Linked DNA regions of Alkalihalobacterium alkalinitrilicum. The protein of the gene in region 1 interacts with the protein of each later gene in a pairwise test. Links are inferred from orthologs where the notes say so. Each region holds a gene or a part of one and is shown in the gene's direction. Other genes may lie near its edges. The genes, in order: topA and BK574_RS20335.

Region 1 (9,923 bases):
GTCTTGTTTTAGACCGTGCAACTTCTAGAATAGCTATGATGGCTTCTGAAGAAGGCGGAACTGAAATTGAGGAAGTGGCTGAAGCTACTCCAGAGAAAATTTTCAAAGAGTACATTGATCCTGCTGTAGGTTTACAAGGATTCCAAGCTCGTCGATTAGCATTTAACATTAACATCCCTAAAGAGTTAGTGAACCAAGCAGTTAAATTTATGATGGGCTTATATCAAGTATTTGCTGATAAAGATTGCTCAATCGCAGAAATAAACCCGCTAGTTACTACTGGAGACGGTAAAGTAATGGCACTTGATGCGAAACTAAACTTTGACTCTAATGCTTTATATCGTCAAAAGGATATTTTAGAATATCGCGACTTAGATGAAGAAGATGTAAAAGAGATTGAAGCTTCTAAATATGACCTTAGCTACATTGCGTTAGATGGTAATATTGGTTGTATGGTTAATGGTGCTGGACTTGCAATGGCAACTATGGATATCATTAAGCACTACAATGGTGACCCAGCTAACTTCCTTGACGTTGGGGGCGGTGCTACAGCTGAAAAAGTTACAGAAGCATTTAAAATTATCCTTTCAGATGAAAATGTTAAAGGAATTTTCGTTAACATCTTCGGTGGTATTATGAAGTGTGACATCATTGCACAAGGTGTAGTTGAAGCTACAAAACAAGTTGGTTTAGAATTACCACTTGTTGTGCGTCTTGAAGGAACGAACGTAGAAAAAGGTAAGAAAATTCTTGAAGAGTCTGGTTTAAATATCACTTCAGCTGATTCTATGGCTGACGGTGCACAAAAAATCGTATCTCTAGTGAAATAGAAAGGCGGGACGTGGAGAATGAGTATCCTTATTAACAAAGATACAAAAGTTATTGTACAAGGGATTACTGGTGCTACAGGTTTATTCCATACGCAACAAGCGATAGAATATGGTACAAACATTGTAGGTGGAGTTACACCAGGTAAAGGTGGAACAGAAATCGAAGGTGTTCCTGTATTTGATACAGTTGAGCAAGCAGTTAAGGCAACAGGTGCTAACGCAACGGTTATTTACGTGCCACCTGCATTTGCTGCTGATGCGATCATGGAAGCAGTTGATGCAGATCTAGATTTAGCAATTTGTATCACTGAAGGAATTCCTGTAAACGATATGATCAAAGTTAAACGTTACATGGAAGGTAAGAAAACACGTCTAGTTGGACCAAACTGCCCAGGTGTTATTACACCAGAAGAATGTAAAATTGGTATCATGCCTGGTTATATCCATAACAAAGGTCATGTAGGCGTTGTTTCACGTTCTGGTACGTTAACATACGAAGCAGTTCATCAGCTTTCAACAAACGGCATTGGTCAATCGACTGCTGTAGGTATTGGTGGAGACCCTGTAAATGGAACAGATTTCATCGATGTATTAAACCTATTTAACGAAGATCCAGATACTTATGCAGTGATCATGATTGGTGAAATCGGTGGTACTGCAGAAGAAGAAGCTGCAGAGTGGGTTAAAGCAAACATGACAAAACCTGTAGTTGGTTTCATTGGCGGTCAAACGGCACCTCCAGGAAAACGTATGGGTCATGCTGGTGCGATTATCTCTGGCGGTAAAGGTACTGCTGCTGAGAAAATTAAAACAATGGAAAGCTGCGGAATTAAAGTAGCTGAAACTCCATCTGTTATGGGTGAAACGCTAATTTCTGTGCTTAAAGAACAAGGGCTACTTGAAAAATGTATTACACATAAAATCTAATTGATAAGAAGAGGCTGACTTGTCAGCCTCTTTTTCCCTTGTTTAGCGAAAAAGGAGATACAGATATTAAAAAATACCGATTAACTGCTTTATGAGGCTCAGTCAATAGTTTTTATATTTTAATTGAATAAGGTGATTTTATGGATATTGCAAAAAAACGTTTAATTCAAATCCATCACTGTAGAGGTGTCGGCTGGAAAACGATCCACTCATTTTTTCAACAAGATCCAACTTTTGCCCTTATCTATCAGTTATCCCCTCATGAGTTAATTTCTAATTTCGCGATGAAGAGAAATCATGCAGAATTATTTCATTACGATCTCCACCATATAAATATAGATAAAATCCTTCAAACTCTACATTCTCATCAAATTAAGATGATTACTCCATTAGATCCTAATTATCCATCACTTCTATCGAATATCTTTGATCCACCGTGGGTTCTTTATTGTAAGGGAAACATAGATTATTTAACAAATACAAGGACGCTTGCTGTCGTTGGGACTAGGTATCCATCGCAAAGTGGTCTCACTAGTGTTGACCAATTGTTACCTCCAATAATTGAAAAGGAATGGACGATCGTGAGTGGACTTGCTTTAGGTATTGATAAAAAAGCTCATGAATTAACAATGCGTTTAGGAGGTTCCACTATTGCAGTACTAGGGTCTGGTCTATTTCATATTTATCCCGAAAAAAATATTCCACTTGCACAATTAATGGCAAAAAACCACTTGTTACTATCTGAATATCCTCCTCACCAAAAACCACAACGATGGCAATTCCCTGAACGAAATCGAATTATTAGTGGTTTAAGTCGAGCTATACTTGTAGTAGAAGCAAAAGAGAAAAGTGGTGCACTAATAACGGCTGACCAGGCTTTAGAACAAGGAAGAGAGGTTTTGGCGGTACCAGGTTCGATATTAGAAGAGCGCGCAACGGGAACTAATTTATTAATTCAAAATGGTGCAAAACTTATACAAAGAGCAAGTGATATTTTAGATGAATTAAATTACTAAAACTTGGTGAAATTGATCTATATTTCAAATTATTTAATAAGTAATGTTTGACAAATGCTAAAAATGTATTTAATAATAGGGAAGATTTATATTAATCCTCAAAGGGGGAGGAAACGAACATGGCTGATTATTTAGTAATTGTTGAATCTCCCGCAAAAGCTAAGACGATTGGTAAATACTTAGGGAAGAAATTCACAGTTAAAGCGTCAATGGGACATGTGAGAGATTTACCAAAGAGTCAAATGGGAGTAGACGTAAATGAGGGCTTCAATCCTAAATATATAACGATACGTGGTAAAGGTCCTGTAATGAAGGATTTAAAAGCAGCAGCTAAAAAGGTAAAGAAAATTTATCTCGCAGCTGACCCCGATCGCGAAGGTGAAGCGATTGCCTGGCATTTAGCACACAGTCTCAATATAGATGAGACTTCTGAGTGCCGAGTTGTTTTTAATGAAATTACGAAGCAAGCGATAAAAGATGCCTTTAAAACACCACGAACCATAAACATGGATCTTGTTGATGCCCAACAAGCACGGCGAATCCTTGATCGATTAGTAGGATATAATATTAGCCCTATATTATGGAAGAAAGTAAAAAAAGGCTTAAGTGCGGGAAGAGTACAATCGGTTGCAGTTAAAATGATCATCGACCGAGAAAATGAAATCAAGGCATTTATTCCAGAAGAATACTGGAGTATTCAAGCAAAGTTTTCAATGCATGAAGATAGTTTTGAAGCTAAATTTTATGGCATTGGCTCAAAAAAAGTTGAGTTAAAAACAGAGTCTGAAGTAAATGATGTTCTAGGAAAACTAAAGGGTGAGAACTTCATTATAGACTCGGTGAAAAAGAAAGAAAGAAAGCGAAACCCTGTGGCACCGTTTACAACATCTTCCTTACAACAAGAAGCGGCGCGTAAGTTAAATTTCCGGGCAAAGAAGACAATGATGCTAGCTCAACAATTATATGAAGGAATTGATTTGGGTAAGGAAGGCACCGTCGGATTAATTACTTATATGCGTACAGATTCTACACGTATTTCTGATACAGCAAAGCAAGAAGTAAAAGCTTATATTGAAGAAACGTATGGTAAGGAGTATACGCGTCAAGGAGAGAGAATCGTTAAGCAAGATAAGAAAGCTCAGGATGCTCATGAAGCGGTTAGACCGACTTCAGTAAACAATGACCCTAAAACGGTTAAAAGCTTCTTATCTCGTGATCAATTTCGTCTCTATAAGTTGATTTGGGATCGACTAGTTGCAAGTGAAATGGCGCCTGCGATTATGGATACAATGACGGTTGATTTAAAAAATGAAGATGTTGTTTTTAGAGCAACAGGTTCAAAAGTAAAGTTTGCTGGATTTATGAAAGTTTATATTGAAGGTAATGACGATGGAAAAAATGAAGAAGATCGATTTTTACCAAATTTAGAAGAAGGTAAATCCGTAAAAAAAGAAGAAATTACGCCAAATCAACATTTTACGCAACCACCACCTAGATATTCGGAAGCTAGACTCGTAAAAACGTTAGAAGAGCTCGGTATAGGAAGACCGTCTACCTTTGCGCCAACATTAGATACAATTCAACGCAGAGGCTATGTAGCCCTCGATGAAAAACGATTTGTGCCAACAGAACTAGGTGAGATTGTTATTGAGTTAATCCATGAATTTTTCCCAGAAATTTTAGATGTAGACTTTACAGCAAAGATGGAGAATGATTTGGATGCAGTTGAAGATGGGAAAGAAAATTGGGTCCGAGTTATTGATGGGTTTTATCGTGGGTTTGAGAAGCAAGTAAAACATGCCGAAGAAGAAATGAAAGAAGTCGAGATAAAAGATGAACCTGCGGGTGAAGATTGTGAAAAATGTGGACATGAGATGGTATATAAAATGGGGCGCTTTGGTAAGTTTATGGCTTGTTCTAATTTTCCAGATTGCCGAAATACAAAAGCCATTGTAAAGGATATTGGGGTAAAGTGTCCAACATGCCATGAAGGTAATATCGTCGAAAGAAAAAGTAAAAAACGTAGAATTTTTTATGGGTGTGACCGTTTTCCAGATTGTGAGTTCGTATCATGGGATAAGCCAATTGCAAGAAAGTGTCCTAAATGTGAGCATATGCTGGTGGAGAAGAAAACGAAGAAAGGTGTACACGTTCAATGTACATCTTGTGATTACAAAGAAGAGACAAATTAGTGAACTTAATTGAAAGTAAAGCATTAGTAGTATATGATATTAGAGGTCTGACTTCTAAAATTAATACAAAGTAAAACATCAAATAGGATGACTAAATAAAAGTGAGTAAAATTAATGATCGAATTTACTATTTATCCCGTATCAACTGGCAGTAATACCCCACTTCAAGACTTCGAGGAAATCAAAGGAGGATAAGTGGGGGATAATTTCCAGTCACAACTATAACAACTATTTGAACACAGACGCGGCCACGTCTGTGTGACCCACATCGTGTGGTCTCTACCATCAGTGGGGAAGAAAAACCCTCACTGATGGAAGTTTCACTTTATGGGGCATCCTAAAACAATGGAAACTAGATATACAAAAATGATTCAACACGGTACGGAGGTTAAAATCTATTGGAGACAATACATATTAACGTAGTAGGGGCTGGTTTAGCAGGAAGTGAGGCGGCTTGGCAAATTGCCAATCTTGGCATCCCTGTGCATTTATATGAAATGCGACCAGTGAAACAAACCCCAGCTCATCACACAGACAAATTTGCTGAACTGGTTTGCAGTAATTCATTAAGAGCAAATACACTTACAAATGCGGTAGGGGTATTAAAAGAAGAAATGCGCATATTAAATTCTGTTATTATATCATCAGCTGATGCGTGCTCTGTTCCTGCTGGGGGTGCTTTAGCTGTTGATCGACATGAATTTGCGGAGCATGTAACGAGTCGAGTCCGTAATCATCAATTGGTTACAGTTATGAACGAAGAAGTTAGTCAAATTCCAGACGGTCCAACTGTGATAGCGACTGGTCCATTGACGTCAGAAAGTCTCTCTAAAGATTTAAAAGCACTAACAGGAGAAGAATATTTATATTTTTATGATGCTGCAGCCCCTATAATTGAAAAAGATTCTATCGACATGAATAAAGTGTATTTAAAATCTCGTTATGATAAGGGAGAAGCGGCCTACTTAAACTGTCCTATGACAGAAGAGGAGTTTGACCGTTTTTACGAAGCGTTAATATCTGCTGAAACTGTTCCGCTTAAGGAGTTCGAAAAAGAAATTTTCTTTGAAGGATGTATGCCGATTGAAGTGATGGCACAGCGAGGCAAAAAAACGATGCTATTTGGACCGATGAAACCTGTTGGACTTGAACATCCTGAAACAGGGAAAAGACCATATGCTGTTGTTCAACTTCGTCAAGACAATCAATCAGGAACGTTATATAACATAGTTGGATTTCAAACGCACTTAAAATGGGGACCGCAAAAAGAAGTTCTTAAACTTATTCCTGGTCTTGAAAATGCTGAAGTTGTTCGTTATGGTGTCATGCATCGAAATACATTTATCAATTCCCCAAAAGTGTTACGACCAACTTATCAATTTAAAGAACGAGACGATTTATTTTTCGCAGGACAAATTACTGGTGTTGAAGGATATGTAGAGTCAGCTGCATCAGGACTTATTGCTGGGATTAACGCAGCGCGTTTTGTCGAGCAGAAAGAATTATGTGTTTTCCCAGAAGAAACGACGATTGGTAGCATGGCCCAATATATTACGACGGCAAATCCAAAAAACTTCCAACCGATGAATGCTAACTTTGGATTGCTTAAACCATTAGAACAGCGAATTAAAAATAAAAAAGAGCGTAATGAGGCATTAGCTAACCGTGCATTGGAAACAATTCAGAATTTTGTGAAAAAAATGTAAACTTCCTTGAAAGGGCTACTAAGTTGTGTTACAATTTAGTAGCTTTTGTGAGGTGTTAATATGGGAGATACAACCACTCGTAAATCGATTGATGATTTTGTTTTTTATTTACAAGTTGAAAAGAATTGTTCGAAACATACAATTGAAAATTACCTGCTTGATATAGAAGATTTTGTCTCATATATGAAGGAGAATAACCTTAGTGAGTTTTCGGTTGTAACTTATCATTTCGTTAGGGGCTATTTATCGGCGTTACATGAATATAAATATGCTAGGACTACAATTGCGAGGAAAATCTCAGCATTGCGAAGTTTATATCGTTTTTTATTAAGAGAAAATAAAGTGAATGAGAACCCATTCGCTTCAACTCACTCCCCTAAGACTGGAAAACGATTACCGACTTTTTTGTATGAACAAGAGATGGAACAGTTATTTTCTTCTTTTGACGATTCAAAGGTACTCGATCAACGGGATAAGGCGCTGATCGAAATATTATACTCTTCAGGATTACGAGTAAGTGAATGTTGTCAGTTAAAAACAGAAGATATTGATTTTTCAATTGGTACTGCATTTGTTATAGGTAAAGGAAGAAAAGAACGTTATGTCCCAGTAGGAAGCTATGCTCTAGATGCTTTACAGAACTATATAGAAGATGGACGCAATCAATTGTTGAGTAAGTCGAAGTCTGGCCCTCATGATGTGTTATTTCTGAATTTTCGCGGTGGACCTTTATCCGACAGAAGTGTACGGGATATTTTAAAAAAACGCGTAGAAAAAGCATCTTTAATCATGCACGTAAGTCCACATATGTTACGTCATACGTTTGCAACACATCTATTGAATAATGGTGCAGATTTACGTGTAGTGCAAGAGTTATTAGGACATTCACATTTATCTTCTACGCAAATATACACTCATGTCACAAAGGATAGACTGAAAGATGTATATAATAAACACCATCCAAGAGCATAAATGAATACATATTGAACTCATCATATCCGTATGTACAACTGTAACGAGAAATTACAACTAATGAATATTACTGATCTCTAAAGAGGAGGGTTCTCATGTCGGAAGCGAATTTTCATGCAACAACGATCTTTGCTATTCAACATAACGGGCAATGTGCAATGACAGGTGACGGACAAGTAACGTTTGGTAATGCTGTAGTTATGAAACATACCGCAAAAAAAGTAAGAAAAATATATCAAGGCAAAGTAATTGCTGGTTTTGCGGGTTCTGTTGCTGATGCCTTTACTTTATTTGAGAAATTTGAAGGACGTTTAGAAGAATACAATGGTAATCTTCAAAGAGCGGCCGTTGAATTGGCAAAAGAGTGGAGAAGTGATAAAGTTCTACGACGACTTGAAGCGATGCTAATCGTCATGAACAAAGAACATTTATTACTCGTTTCTGGAACTGGAGAAGTGATTGAGCCAGACGATGGGGTATTAGCAATCGGCTCAGGTGGTAATTATGCTCTTTCAGCTGGTCGTGCGTTGAAAAAGCACGCACCACAACTTTCGGCAAAAGAGATTGCGATGGCTGCACTTGAAACAGCAGGCGATATTTGTGTGTACACGAATAAACAAATTGTCATCGAAGAGCTATAAAAACTTTGAGAGCGGAGGATGTTGAGATGCAAAATAACTTAACGCCAAGACAAATTGTTGAACGTTTAAACCAATACATTGTAGGTCAAGAATCAGCGAAGAAATCAGTAGCCGTTGCCCTAAGAAACCGTTATCGTCGTAGTTTACTCGATGAAAAACTACGAGATGAGGTAACGCCAAAAAATATTTTAATGATTGGGCCTACAGGTGTAGGGAAAACTGAAATTGCTCGTCGACTTGCTAAATTAGTAGGTGCTCCTTTTGTAAAAGTAGAAGCAACAAAATTTACTGAAGTAGGTTATGTTGGACGAGATGTAGAGTCAATGGTTCGTGACTTAGTGGATACGTCTATTCGGATTGTAAAAGAAGAAAAGATGAATAGTGTCCGTGATAAAGCAGAAGAACAAGCCAACCAAAGAATTGTGGATTTACTTGTACCTTCAGCTAAAAAGCAAACACAATACAAAAATCCACTAGAAATGCTCTTCGGTAATCAAGGACAACCTGTCCAAGATACGAACGAGTCATCTGAAAGTCAGGATATTCAACAAAAAAGACGACAAACAGCTCACAAATTAGCGTTAGGTGAACTTGAAGATCATATTATAACGATAGATGTAGAGGAGCAAACATCAGGATTCCTCGATATGTTCCAAGGATCTGGCATGGAACAGATGGGTATTAACATGCAAGATATGTTAGGTAATATGATGCCGAAAAAGAAAAAGAAACGGCGCTTAACTGTGAAAGAAGCACGAAAATATCTTCTTGAAGAAGAAGCTCAAAAACTTATTGATATGGATGAAGTTAATCAAGAAGCGGTTTCAAAAGCAGAACAACTGGGTATTATCTTTATAGATGAGATTGATAAAATTGCTGGCAAAAGTCAGAATAGTGCTGATGTATCTCGTGAAGGGGTGCAACGTGACATTCTTCCTATCGTTGAAGGCTCGACCATTGTTACAAAATACGGACCTGTAAAAACAGATCATATTTTATTTGTTGGTGCAGGTGCATTTCATATGGCAAAGCCTTCTGATCTAATTCCTGAACTACAAGGACGTTTTCCGATCCGAGTTGAGCTTTCAAATTTATCAATTAATGATTTCGTAAGAATTTTAGTGGAGCCAGATACTGCTTTAATTAAACAATATACTGCTTTATTAGAAACAGAAGGTATAAAAGTAAAGTTTTCTGACGAAGCTATTCATAAGATTGCGACAATTGCAACAGATGTTAATCAAGATACAGAGAATATTGGTGCAAGGAGATTGCATACGCTTTTAGAAAAATTATTAGAAGATTTATCATTTGAAGCACCTGATATTACACTAGAAGAGATTGTTATTACACCAGCTTATGTTGAAGAAAAGTTAGCAACGATCGCAAAAAATAGAGATTTAAGCCAATATATATTATAGTATGGATTTTTTAGGAGGAAAAGGAATGGATTTACTAACAAGAACGAGAAAGATTAATGAGATGCTACAAAAGTCAGGAGGTCAACACGTTAACTTTAAAGATATGGCTGAAACCTTACGCGATGTAATTGAAGCAAATATTTTTGTTGTAAGCCGTCGTGGGAAGTTACTCGGTTTTTCTATCAAACAAGAGATTGAAAACGAACGAATGAAAAAAA
Region 2 (9,761 bases), 1.2 Mb from region 1 along the record:
TTGTAGGAATTCGGATCGGCTCCCGTCTTCACTAAAAATTGAATCAGTCCCCATGCTTTGTTCGGTGCCAGTGTCGCAACGAGGCGATCTTTGTTTTGGTCATAACCTCCAAGCAAACCTAAAATAATAAAAATAATTAAGAACCATTTTAATACTTTTTTCATCATTTTCCTTCCTAGTCATCATGTTGAATTTTGTTTAGTCTCTACTCTACCATAGGAATGATAGATTTTGGGATTAATTCTAGAGTATTTCCAATCACAATGGAGCGATTGTAACGACTGACTCGCGCACTTGAACTATAGGATCACTCTTTAGACCCCGTTCAGCCTCTTCAACTACTCGTTGGGTTCTATGAAGGCTCTATAGTTACCGTTCTTGCTTTTTCTACTCCACTTTGGCACTATGAACGCCTCATAGTTACCGTTCTTGCTTTTCCACTTCCACTTTGGTAACTATGAACGCTCCATAGTTACCGTTCTTAGCTTTTTCAACTCCACTTTGGTAAATATGAACGCCTCATAGTTACCGTTCTTGCTTTTTCAGCTCCACTTTGGTAACTATGAACGCCTCATAGTTACCATTCTTGCTTTTTCTACTCCACTTTGGTCACTATGAACGCTTCATAGTTACCGTTCTCGCTTCTCCTACTTCACTTTGGTAACTATGAACGCTCCATAGTTACCGTTCTTGCTTTTTCTACTTCACTTTGGGCACTATGAACGCCTCATAGTTACCGTTCTTGCTTTTTCTACTCCACTTTGGGCACTATGAACGCCTCATAGTTACCGTTCTCGCTTCTCCTACTTCACTTTGGGCACTATGAACGCCTCATAGTTACCGTTCCATTGGTTCCTCCTATTCCTATAGGCTCTATGAAACAATTTTACTGGCTCGTTTCTAATTGGTTTACTCTTTTTTTAATACTATTATCTACAAAAATAAATTGCTGATGCTGCCCAATCGAACAAAAAAACTTCCGTACCTAAGCACGGAAGTTCGTTTATCAATGACTAAAGAGCAGCACCCAATAGTGCCACTAGAGCACCTACTAATACTGCCACTAATGGAATGACCACAAAATTAACCATCATTTTGTTACGTTTTTTCTTTTTTTGAATTTCTTCTGGTGTTAAATACACGTTCTAAACCTCCACTATTGTTTTTTCATCATACGGAGGACGATCAGTTCGGTAACTGGCTGGCATATTGAAAAGAACTTCAATGAAGCCCCTCTAGCTTTGCGTCATCATTTTTCAATGATTTTGCCCTTTTCGTATGATACATTTTCTATATCGACATTATACGACAAATGTTTAATGAATTTATATAAATTTTTATTAAATTTTCCAATCAGCGCAAAAATCCTACATTCTTTTAGTCAAAAAAATAGCCAAACACCGTAATGGTGCTTAGCTATGACCATACTACTCATTTTTCACAAACCAACTTACCCCTAAACTTCCTTCCCCTAAATGCGTACCGATAACAGGACCAAAATAACTGATTGTCACTTCCGCTTGAGTGTATTTGGATTTAAGTTCATCCGCGATCGATTCTGCGTCATTTAAACGGTTGGAATGTATGACAGTAATTTTCGCTGAGTGTTGACCAGCGACTTCCTCAGCCAACAAATTATAAATGCGTTGAAGTGCCTTTTTCTCCGTGCGAACTTTTTCAAACGGTTGAATTTTACCATCCACAAAATGAAGAACAGGCTTGATCTTCAACAAGCTTCCGACAAAAAGCTGTGCAGTGTTTAGTCGACCACCGCGATGAAGATGGTTCAAATCATCGACCATAAAATAGGCGTTAACCTGATCTCGCATGATTTCAAGGGTGGCTATGATTTCTTCTATATTTTTTCCAGCTTTCGCAAGTTCGGCCGCTTCAAGTACAAAGTAGCCTTGCGGAGAACAACTGATTTTTGAATCAAAACCTTTTACAGTAAAATCGTCTACCATGTCCACAGCACTCATAGCCGACTGATATGTACCGCTAATATCACTCGATAACGTTATACAAATGGCCGCTTCGTAGCCATCCTGCTTTAGTTGTTCAAATAACTCAACAAAAAGACCAATCGCTGGCTGAGATGTTGTCGGTAATTTCTCAGTCGTTTTCATGCGTTCGTAAAACTGGCTAGCTGTAATTTCGACTTCTTCTTGGATCGATTCCTCCCCAAACACAACGTTTAGCGGAACCATTTTGATATTGTTTTGTTCACGAACTTCTTCTGGCAAATAAGCAGTACTGTCTGTAACGATAGCAATTTTACTCAAGAAAATAACCTCTCTCTTTAAAAGTATTGATTATGTATACGTTATTCAATTTATTTTAAAATAGCAAATAATCCACAGACTTACTTCGACAAACTATTCATTAAATCCTGCTATTGACTAGTTCAAGATTAAGGTAATTTCCTGTTCAAATATCTTGTCCTTTACAATGTATGCAACGTTTTCAGTAACCATATCTATGAGCAAAACAGCGTAATATAACTTGATATCTTTAATACTGGATGTCGTTTTATATTAGCTTGTAAAAGGAAAATACTCTTTTGAACCAATTCCACGCTCATACCTTCTTTTTAAATAATTAACTTCCAGCTCCAATTGCTGTACAGGATCTATCTTTGTTTTGATCCCCAGTTGATTTGCAATCTCGTCATTGTAATGAAAGGTAAACTTAGTCGGGCCTACGAAATAGACAACGATGAAGTCTTTCATATCCCCGTTCCATGTAAATCGGTCGATCTTTAACGTTCTTGAAGAATATTCAGGTACGATCTCAATGCTTTTAAAGATACCATCAATCTTTTTCTGAGTGTCTCTATTCATATTATCCCCCATTTTACATAGTAGTTCTATTAATTGTTTGTTTATATTAGAAACTCGAGCATATGGCGACTGTTTCTCCTAACTTCCCCTTGTACGGGAACTATCCACTCTCTTGCGTTCCTGTTTTCTCCTAATCTCCCCTTGTACGGGAGCTATTTACTCTCTTGCGTTCCCACTTTCTTCTATTCTCCTACAGAACTAACCCTAATTGAGCTCCTACCCTTAAACTCATCCGTCCTATTCTATCACAAACAAAAAAGGCAACCCTGCACCTACTGGCAAAGTTACCTTTTCGCTAACAAATATCTACTATTGAATAATTAACGCACCATGACCCAGCCATTTTTAATCGCTTCTACAACAGCTTGCGTTCGGTCGTTTACACTCATTTTTTGTAAGATATTACTTACATGGTTTTTGACGGTTTTCTCACTAATAAATAGCGCTTCACCGATCATTCGGTTGCTGTAGCCGTCTGTCATTAATTGAAGGACTTCACATTCACGACGTGTTAAAATATGAAGCGGCTTGCGGTATTCGACTTCACGGAAGCCAATTTCAGACGCATCATTTTCACCTTCATTCGCCAGGCGACGATAATCTTTGATTAGATTATGAGTCACTTTCGGATGAATATACGCGCCTCCTTCGCCAACGACTCTCACTGCTTGAATGAGTGCATCTGCATCCATTTCTTTTAATAGATATCCAGCAGCTCCCGTTTTTAAAACGTGCGTCACATACGATTCGTCATCATGAATCGATAAGATCAACACTTTTACATCGGGATACTTTTGAATGAGTTCACGAGTAGCCTCCATCCCATTCACTTTCGGCATATTAATATCCATTAAAATTACATCAGGCTGGTGTTCTTCAACCAAAGCTAAAGCTTGTTCCCCATCTTCACCTTCTGCGACGATATCAAAATTATCTTCCATAGCTAAAATACGTTTTACACCTTCACGAAAAAGTTGGTGATCATCGATGATGACAATACGTATTAGTTTTTCTGTTTTTACATTCATTGGTTTCACCTCTCATAAACGTTAACTGCTTTAATTTTAATTTCAATTTTAATTTCAATTTTAATTTTAATTTCTTGTTTTCATTATTCGTAACATGTTCAACTAATTATACAGGGACTTCGATCAAAATCGCTGTGCCTATATTGAGTTTTGATTGTATCGTTATTCCGCCTTTAAGCATATTGACTCGTTCTTTCATTCCAAGTAATCCAAAGGACCCTTCTTTTTTGATCGATTGATCAAAGCCTTTCCCGTCGTCCTTAATTATAATTATAACTTTGTTTACTTTAATTTCAATTTTTACTTGGACCTCTTTTGGGTCTGCATGTTTATGGGCATTTTGTACTGCTTCTTGAACCAATCGAAAAAGCGCGACTTCGAGCCTTGGATGTAATCGGCGTTCTTTACCTAGACTTTTAAATCTTATAACAATACCTGTGTGTTCTTCAAATGTACTTAGGTATTTAGTTAGGGTTGGGATTAAACCTAAATCATCCAGTGCCATTGGTCTCAAATCATAAATAATTCGTCGTACTTCAGATAAGGATGACCTCACCATCTGTCGTAAATCTTTTATTTCTTTTAGCGCAGCATCTATACCTTTATCTTGATATGTTCTTTCAATTAAATCTGAGCGAAGCATTACGTTGGCAAGCATTTGGGCTGGTCCATCATGAATTTCCCGCGAAAGTCGTCTTCGTTCTTCTTCTTGCGCTTCTATAATTTTCAAACCGAACTCTTGTTTTTCTTTTGCTTCCTCTAATTTTTCACCTAACTGTTGAATGTCACTTGATAAGAAGTTATATACAACTGACATCTGCCCCACTAGCCGTTCCGCTCGTTCGACAGTTTCCTTCAATGAAATTAATCGCCGTTCGATCGAGTCTCGCTTTTCCCGCAAACGCATTTCCTCTTGTTGTAACACCGCAAGCTGAACTTGAAATTCATTTGCCGTCTCATAAGCGGCTTTCACTTCATCTTTACTATATTTATTAAAATTTTTACTCACTTCAGCAAGACGGTTTCTGGAAAAACGTGCGTGTAACTGCGTACGATCATTTTCTTCGATCACTTTTGCAACCTTCAAACGAATCTCTCTCAGTTCTTCATTTAAGATCGAAAATTCCTTTCGTGATTGTTCACCAATTCGAAAGACTTGTTCCCGACTTTCATCGACGGTTTCCATCGTTTTTTTTATAATAACCTCTAATTCTGCTGATTGTGCCAATGCGCCCACCAACCTTACCATGATCCTTCTATCTTTTTTAGGAGTAGATATAATCTATCAACTATAACTGACACAAATAGGTTTCTACTATCTATGATCATTTTACCATAACTCGGCGGATAACAAGGACAAAATTAGCATAACATTCTTTTATTACAGTACTGTTTCGAACATGTGTAAAACTGTGGTATGATTTTAAGACAATTTATACCAAATAACCACGTATCTTAGCATATTTTGGAGGTTTCTATGTTACTTTCATACCGAACCGTTAAAAGCTACGGCGAACACGAAATCAATATTCAACGTTCTCGATTTATTACCTACGTAGACCGAGCAACAACAGAAGAAAAAGCTCAACAATTCATTGAAAAAATAAAGAAAAAACATTGGAACGCCACGCACAACTGCTCGGCTTATCTCATTGGTGAAAATGATGAAATTCAAAAAGCAAATGATGACGGGGAACCAAGTGGGACCGCTGGCGTTCCGATGTTAGAAGTATTGAAAAAGAGAGGCTTGAAAGATACCGTCGTTGTTGTTACTCGTTACTTTGGCGGAATCAAACTTGGAGCAGGCGGCTTAATTCGCGCGTACGGCAGCGCCACAAGTGAAGGCCTAAACGCCACTGGAATCGTCGAGTGTACCCTTATGCAAATTGTTCATACAACGATCGACTATCATTGGCTCGGAAAAGTCGAAAATGAACTGCGTCATTCGCCTTATCATTTAAAAGAAATTCACTATTTAGAACAAGTTGAAATTGAGACGTACGTTGAAAAGCAACAAACCGACCTATTCATTGACTGGATGAAAAATTTAACGAGCGGCCAAGCCGTAATTACGACAGGAGAAGTCGAATATTTAGAACAAGATCATGACTAAAGTAACTATCGTTCGACAATATCTTTACGGAATTTGTCTCATGCGATAAAATTATTATTATGCCTATATATTCCTGCATAACTACTATTTACTAGTAACACCATACCTTCCATCAGTCATTAGGTCTATTTTTGTACCTATATTGATGAAACATAACAGAATTTCGGAATATTCCCTCAATTTATCTACTGTTATTCGGGGGATACGTCCTGAAATTCCGCATTACTCTACTATTGGAAAGGAGGTCTGGGAGTGAAAGACGTGAAATGGGGATCACCTATAAGTATTGCCTGCATCGGAATCTTTTTCGGTGGATTAGGTATTTTTCTAGATACGATTTGGAAATATTTTTTAAGTTTCGGATAATGCTAGATTAGTGTTAAAAAGGAGGGCAAAAAGTGCCAAGAAGTTCAATATATCGAACACCCCACAACAAGATCTCTCACCATTTCGCCGCACTTTTAAAACCTCTCATATAAAAATATTATAGGAACGAGGAATAATTTATGGTGAGAAGTAAATGGGCGATCGTGTGTTTATGTGTTATTCTTCTTTCTAGTTTTTACGTCGGTTACGATAAACATACGAGTGCAAATCAAAGTCAAATTGTTGCAACAGGGTCGGTTCAAGCAAGTTCTCTGAACGTGAGACAAACTCCATCTACAACTGGGACTCGCGTCGGAAGTCTTTCGCGTGGTGCGACCGTTTCCATCTATGAAACGAACGTCAATGGCAGTTGGCTCAAGATTAAAATGAATAATCAGTGGGCTTATGTACATAGTGATTATGTAAGGGTCACTCCAGTTAGTAATTCATCTAGCAACTCTAGTAGCAGCATAGGGCCTGTTATTGCAACTGGAACGGTTAACGTGAACTCACTCAATGTCAGACAATCACCATCCACGACTGCAGCTCGAGTTTCTAGTCTTTCACGTGGTGCAAAGGTCTCAATCTATGAAACTGGCATTAGCGGAAACTGGCTCAAAATTAGAGTGAACAACCAGTGGGCGTACGTGCACGGCGAATACATAACCGTCTCTAATAATAGTAACCAGAATAGCAACAACTCAAACAATAATAGTAGCAACTCAGGTTCGGTCATTGCAACAGGAACGGTCAATGTCAACTCGTTGAATGTCCGACAAACCGCTTCCACAACTGGAACTCGCGTCGGCAGTCTCACGCGCGGCGCTTCGGTTTCCATTTACGAACGAAACGTCAACGGTAATTGGTTGAAAATTAAGATGAACAATCAGTGGGCTTATGTACATAGCGACTTTGTCACAATCAGCTCCAATTCAAACAACCAAAACAATAGCGGTTCATCTTCAAATAATAACAGCAGTAATAATTCAAACACAGTAATTGCAACGGGAACCGTCAATGTCAATTCACTTAATGTCCGGCAGACCGCATCGACATCTGGCACTCGCGTCGGCAGTCTTGCACGAGGCGCTACAGTTTCGATTTACGAACGAAATGTTAATGGGAACTGGCTCAAAATTAAGATGAACAATCAATGGGCCTACGTTCACGGAGATTATGTAACGGTTACGACAAGTAACAATAATCAAAACAATAGTGGTTCATCAAATAATAATAATAGCTCTAATACTGTCATTGCAACTGGTACCGTCAATGTGAATTTACTTAATGTGCGGCAAACCGCTTCCACAACTGGGACTCGTGTAGGCAGTCTTTCTCAAGGTGCTTCGGTTTCCATCTTTGAAACAAACGTCAATGGCAACTGGCTCAAAATTAAGCTCAATAACCAATGGGCTTACGTTCACAGCGATTATGTAACGGTAAAGTCAAACAACCCAAACAACAGTGGTTCAAACAACAATAATAACTCCAATACCATCGTTGCAACTGGAACGGTTAATGTTAGTTCGTTGAATGTTCGTCAAACTGCATCAACTTCTGGCACTCGGGTTGGGAGTCTATTAAGAGGAGCTACAATATCCATTTACGAGCGTAACGTCAATGGTAACTGGCTCAAAATTAAGTACAACAACCAATGGGCGTATGTTCATGGCGATCATGTTACCGTCACCTTGGGTAACAATAGCCAAAACAGTAGCGGATCCACAAATAATTCTGTTCCAGCAAATGCACTAGCAGGTAAAACGATTGTTATTGATCCAGGGCATGGAGGTAGTGATCCAGGTGCGGTTGGAAACGGGCTGTTAGAAAAAGACGTTGTTCTTCGCGTATCACTTGCTCTTCGCGACAAATTACAAGCGGCTGGAGCTAAAGTGGTCATGACGCGAACGACAGATACATTTGTATCGGTGAACAATCGTTATCAAGTTGCCAACAGCTCAGGCGCTCACTCATTTGTCAGCATTCACACGAATTCACTAGCGAATTCAACTGCGCACGGTACTGAAACGTTTTGGAATCGTACAAATCAACACGCGGAAAGTCAGAAACTCGCACAAGTAGCACAAAAGCATTTAATCCAAAGCTTGAATACGCGTGACCGCGGGGTTAAAGAAGGTAGCTTTGCAGTTGTTCGGTACACATCGATGCCGAGCATCCTCGTAGAATTAGGGTTTATTACCAATCGAAGCGATGCGCAAATGATGAAAACAGATAAATTCTATAACGATGCTTCAGATGCCTTGTTAAAGGCGTTAGTCGAGTTTCATAAATAAGTATTTTTCAATTAACCAGTGATTTTTTTTTGAAGAAATCACTGGTTTTTTATGAACGAGAGTTAATTCACAAATCCTATCTATTTTTCTCTCGCTCACGGGCTTCATTCCTCAAAGTCCCATTTCCAACGAACTATAAATAAGAGCCAACATGAAATGTTGACCCTCTCCTAAATGATTACTTATTAATCGCCATATTTACTTAATAATACGGATAATAAGGGTAAGGATATGGATATGGGTACACTGGTGGTGGAACGATGTAAGGTAATAAGGCCAATGCAGCTAAGCTAGCAAGGGGAAACTGACGACGGCGAAAGCGTCTGAAACGTCTTCCAGGAAATCCATAGCCATAAGGAGCAAACTGGCGATCATACGAATCGCTCTCCTCATCCCTTTCCATCACATCTTCACCTACTAACACCGAAACTTGATCATTTCCAACATTGTCAATGATTCCGTCAAATGTGCTTCCGTCATTCATCGTTAATGTAACATGATAGTACATTAACCTTTGACATTCATCATGTAAAGAGTGCGAGGGGTTGTAATAATCGTGTCTTTCTGATGTCATTTTTTATACCATCTCCCTTCAACTACATGATATTCATTCATTTAATATAACATTCCATATTATATGCAAAGTAAAGAATACATAAGTCATCAGATGAAGGCTTCAAATTTGTCCATACTAATTCATCTAATCGCTGAATAAGATGAACTATACATCACCTAGACAAGGAGTTTTTGTATGCTTAAAAGAAAACAACTCCCACCGCAACTACTACTTATCGTTGCTGTTGCAGGATTAGCCTTCATCGTCCTCCTTCTATGGCCATCTCAAGCAAACCAGGCTACAAAAGTCGTCAATGAATTTTATAAATTAGAACAACAAGGTCGGTTTTCTTCGTCATGGGAACTGCTGCATCCAGAAATTCAAGGACGGTTCCCAAAGCCAAGCTATATCCAAGACCGCGCGCATGTGTTTATGAGTCATTTTGGTGCTGATTCGTTTACCTACTCTTTAAGTTCACCAAACAAAAAAAGAAAATGGAAAATCACAAACGATGCCGAGCCGATGGACACGGTTTATAACGTAACTGTGACAAAATCTTATCGT

The links.
Region 2: the proteins of topA (region 1) and BK574_RS20335 interact in binary tests that used the Escherichia coli proteins (3 or more experiments, as listed by UniProt). The link is inferred for Alkalihalobacterium alkalinitrilicum from one-to-one orthologs.

Annotation. Positions count from the first base shown.
Region 1 is NZ_KV917368.1:5,436,481-5,446,403, forward strand. Bases 2,461-5,428 are described here. They hold topA (type I DNA topoisomerase), read left to right. Parts: upstream 2,461-2,892; coding sequence 2,893-4,965; downstream 4,966-5,428. Other genes in these bases: dprA (DNA-processing protein DprA), read left to right, coding at 2,461-2,773; trmFO (FADH(2)-oxidizing methylenetetrahydrofolate--tRNA-(uracil(54)-C(5))-methyltransferase TrmFO), read left to right, coding at 5,364-5,428. In the rest of the region: sucC (ADP-forming succinate--CoA ligase subunit beta), read left to right, coding at 1-830; sucD (succinate--CoA ligase subunit alpha), read left to right, coding at 849-1,757; more of dprA, read left to right, coding at 1,898-2,460; more of trmFO, read left to right, coding at 5,429-6,671; tyrosine recombinase XerC, read left to right, coding at 6,732-7,643; ATP-dependent protease subunit HslV, read left to right, coding at 7,739-8,284; hslU (HslU--HslV peptidase ATPase subunit), read left to right, coding at 8,311-9,705; GTP-sensing pleiotropic transcriptional regulator CodY, read left to right, coding at 9,731-9,923. UniProt on the Escherichia coli protein: Releases the supercoiling and torsional tension of DNA, which is introduced during the DNA replication and transcription, by transiently cleaving and rejoining one strand of the DNA duplex.
Region 2 is NZ_KV917368.1:4,192,902-4,202,662, reverse strand. What follows is about bases 4,358-7,163. They hold BK574_RS20335 (YigZ family protein), read left to right. Parts: upstream 4,358-5,345; coding sequence 5,346-5,981; downstream 5,982-7,163. Other genes in these bases: BK574_RS20340 (sensor histidine kinase), read right to left, coding at 4,358-5,117. Also shown: BK574_RS20360 (ankyrin repeat domain-containing protein), read right to left, coding at 1-164; BK574_RS28920 (hypothetical protein), read right to left, coding at 1,014-1,142; BK574_RS20355 (DegV family protein), read right to left, coding at 1,428-2,282; BK574_RS20350 (hypothetical protein), read right to left, coding at 2,535-2,840; BK574_RS20345 (response regulator), read right to left, coding at 3,161-3,868; more of BK574_RS20340, read right to left, coding at 3,975-4,357; BK574_RS28540 (hypothetical protein), read right to left, coding at 7,243-7,410; BK574_RS28535 (N-acetylmuramoyl-L-alanine amidase family protein), read left to right, coding at 7,490-8,641; BK574_RS20325 (hypothetical protein), read right to left, coding at 8,844-9,215; BK574_RS20320 (hypothetical protein), read left to right, coding at 9,393-9,761.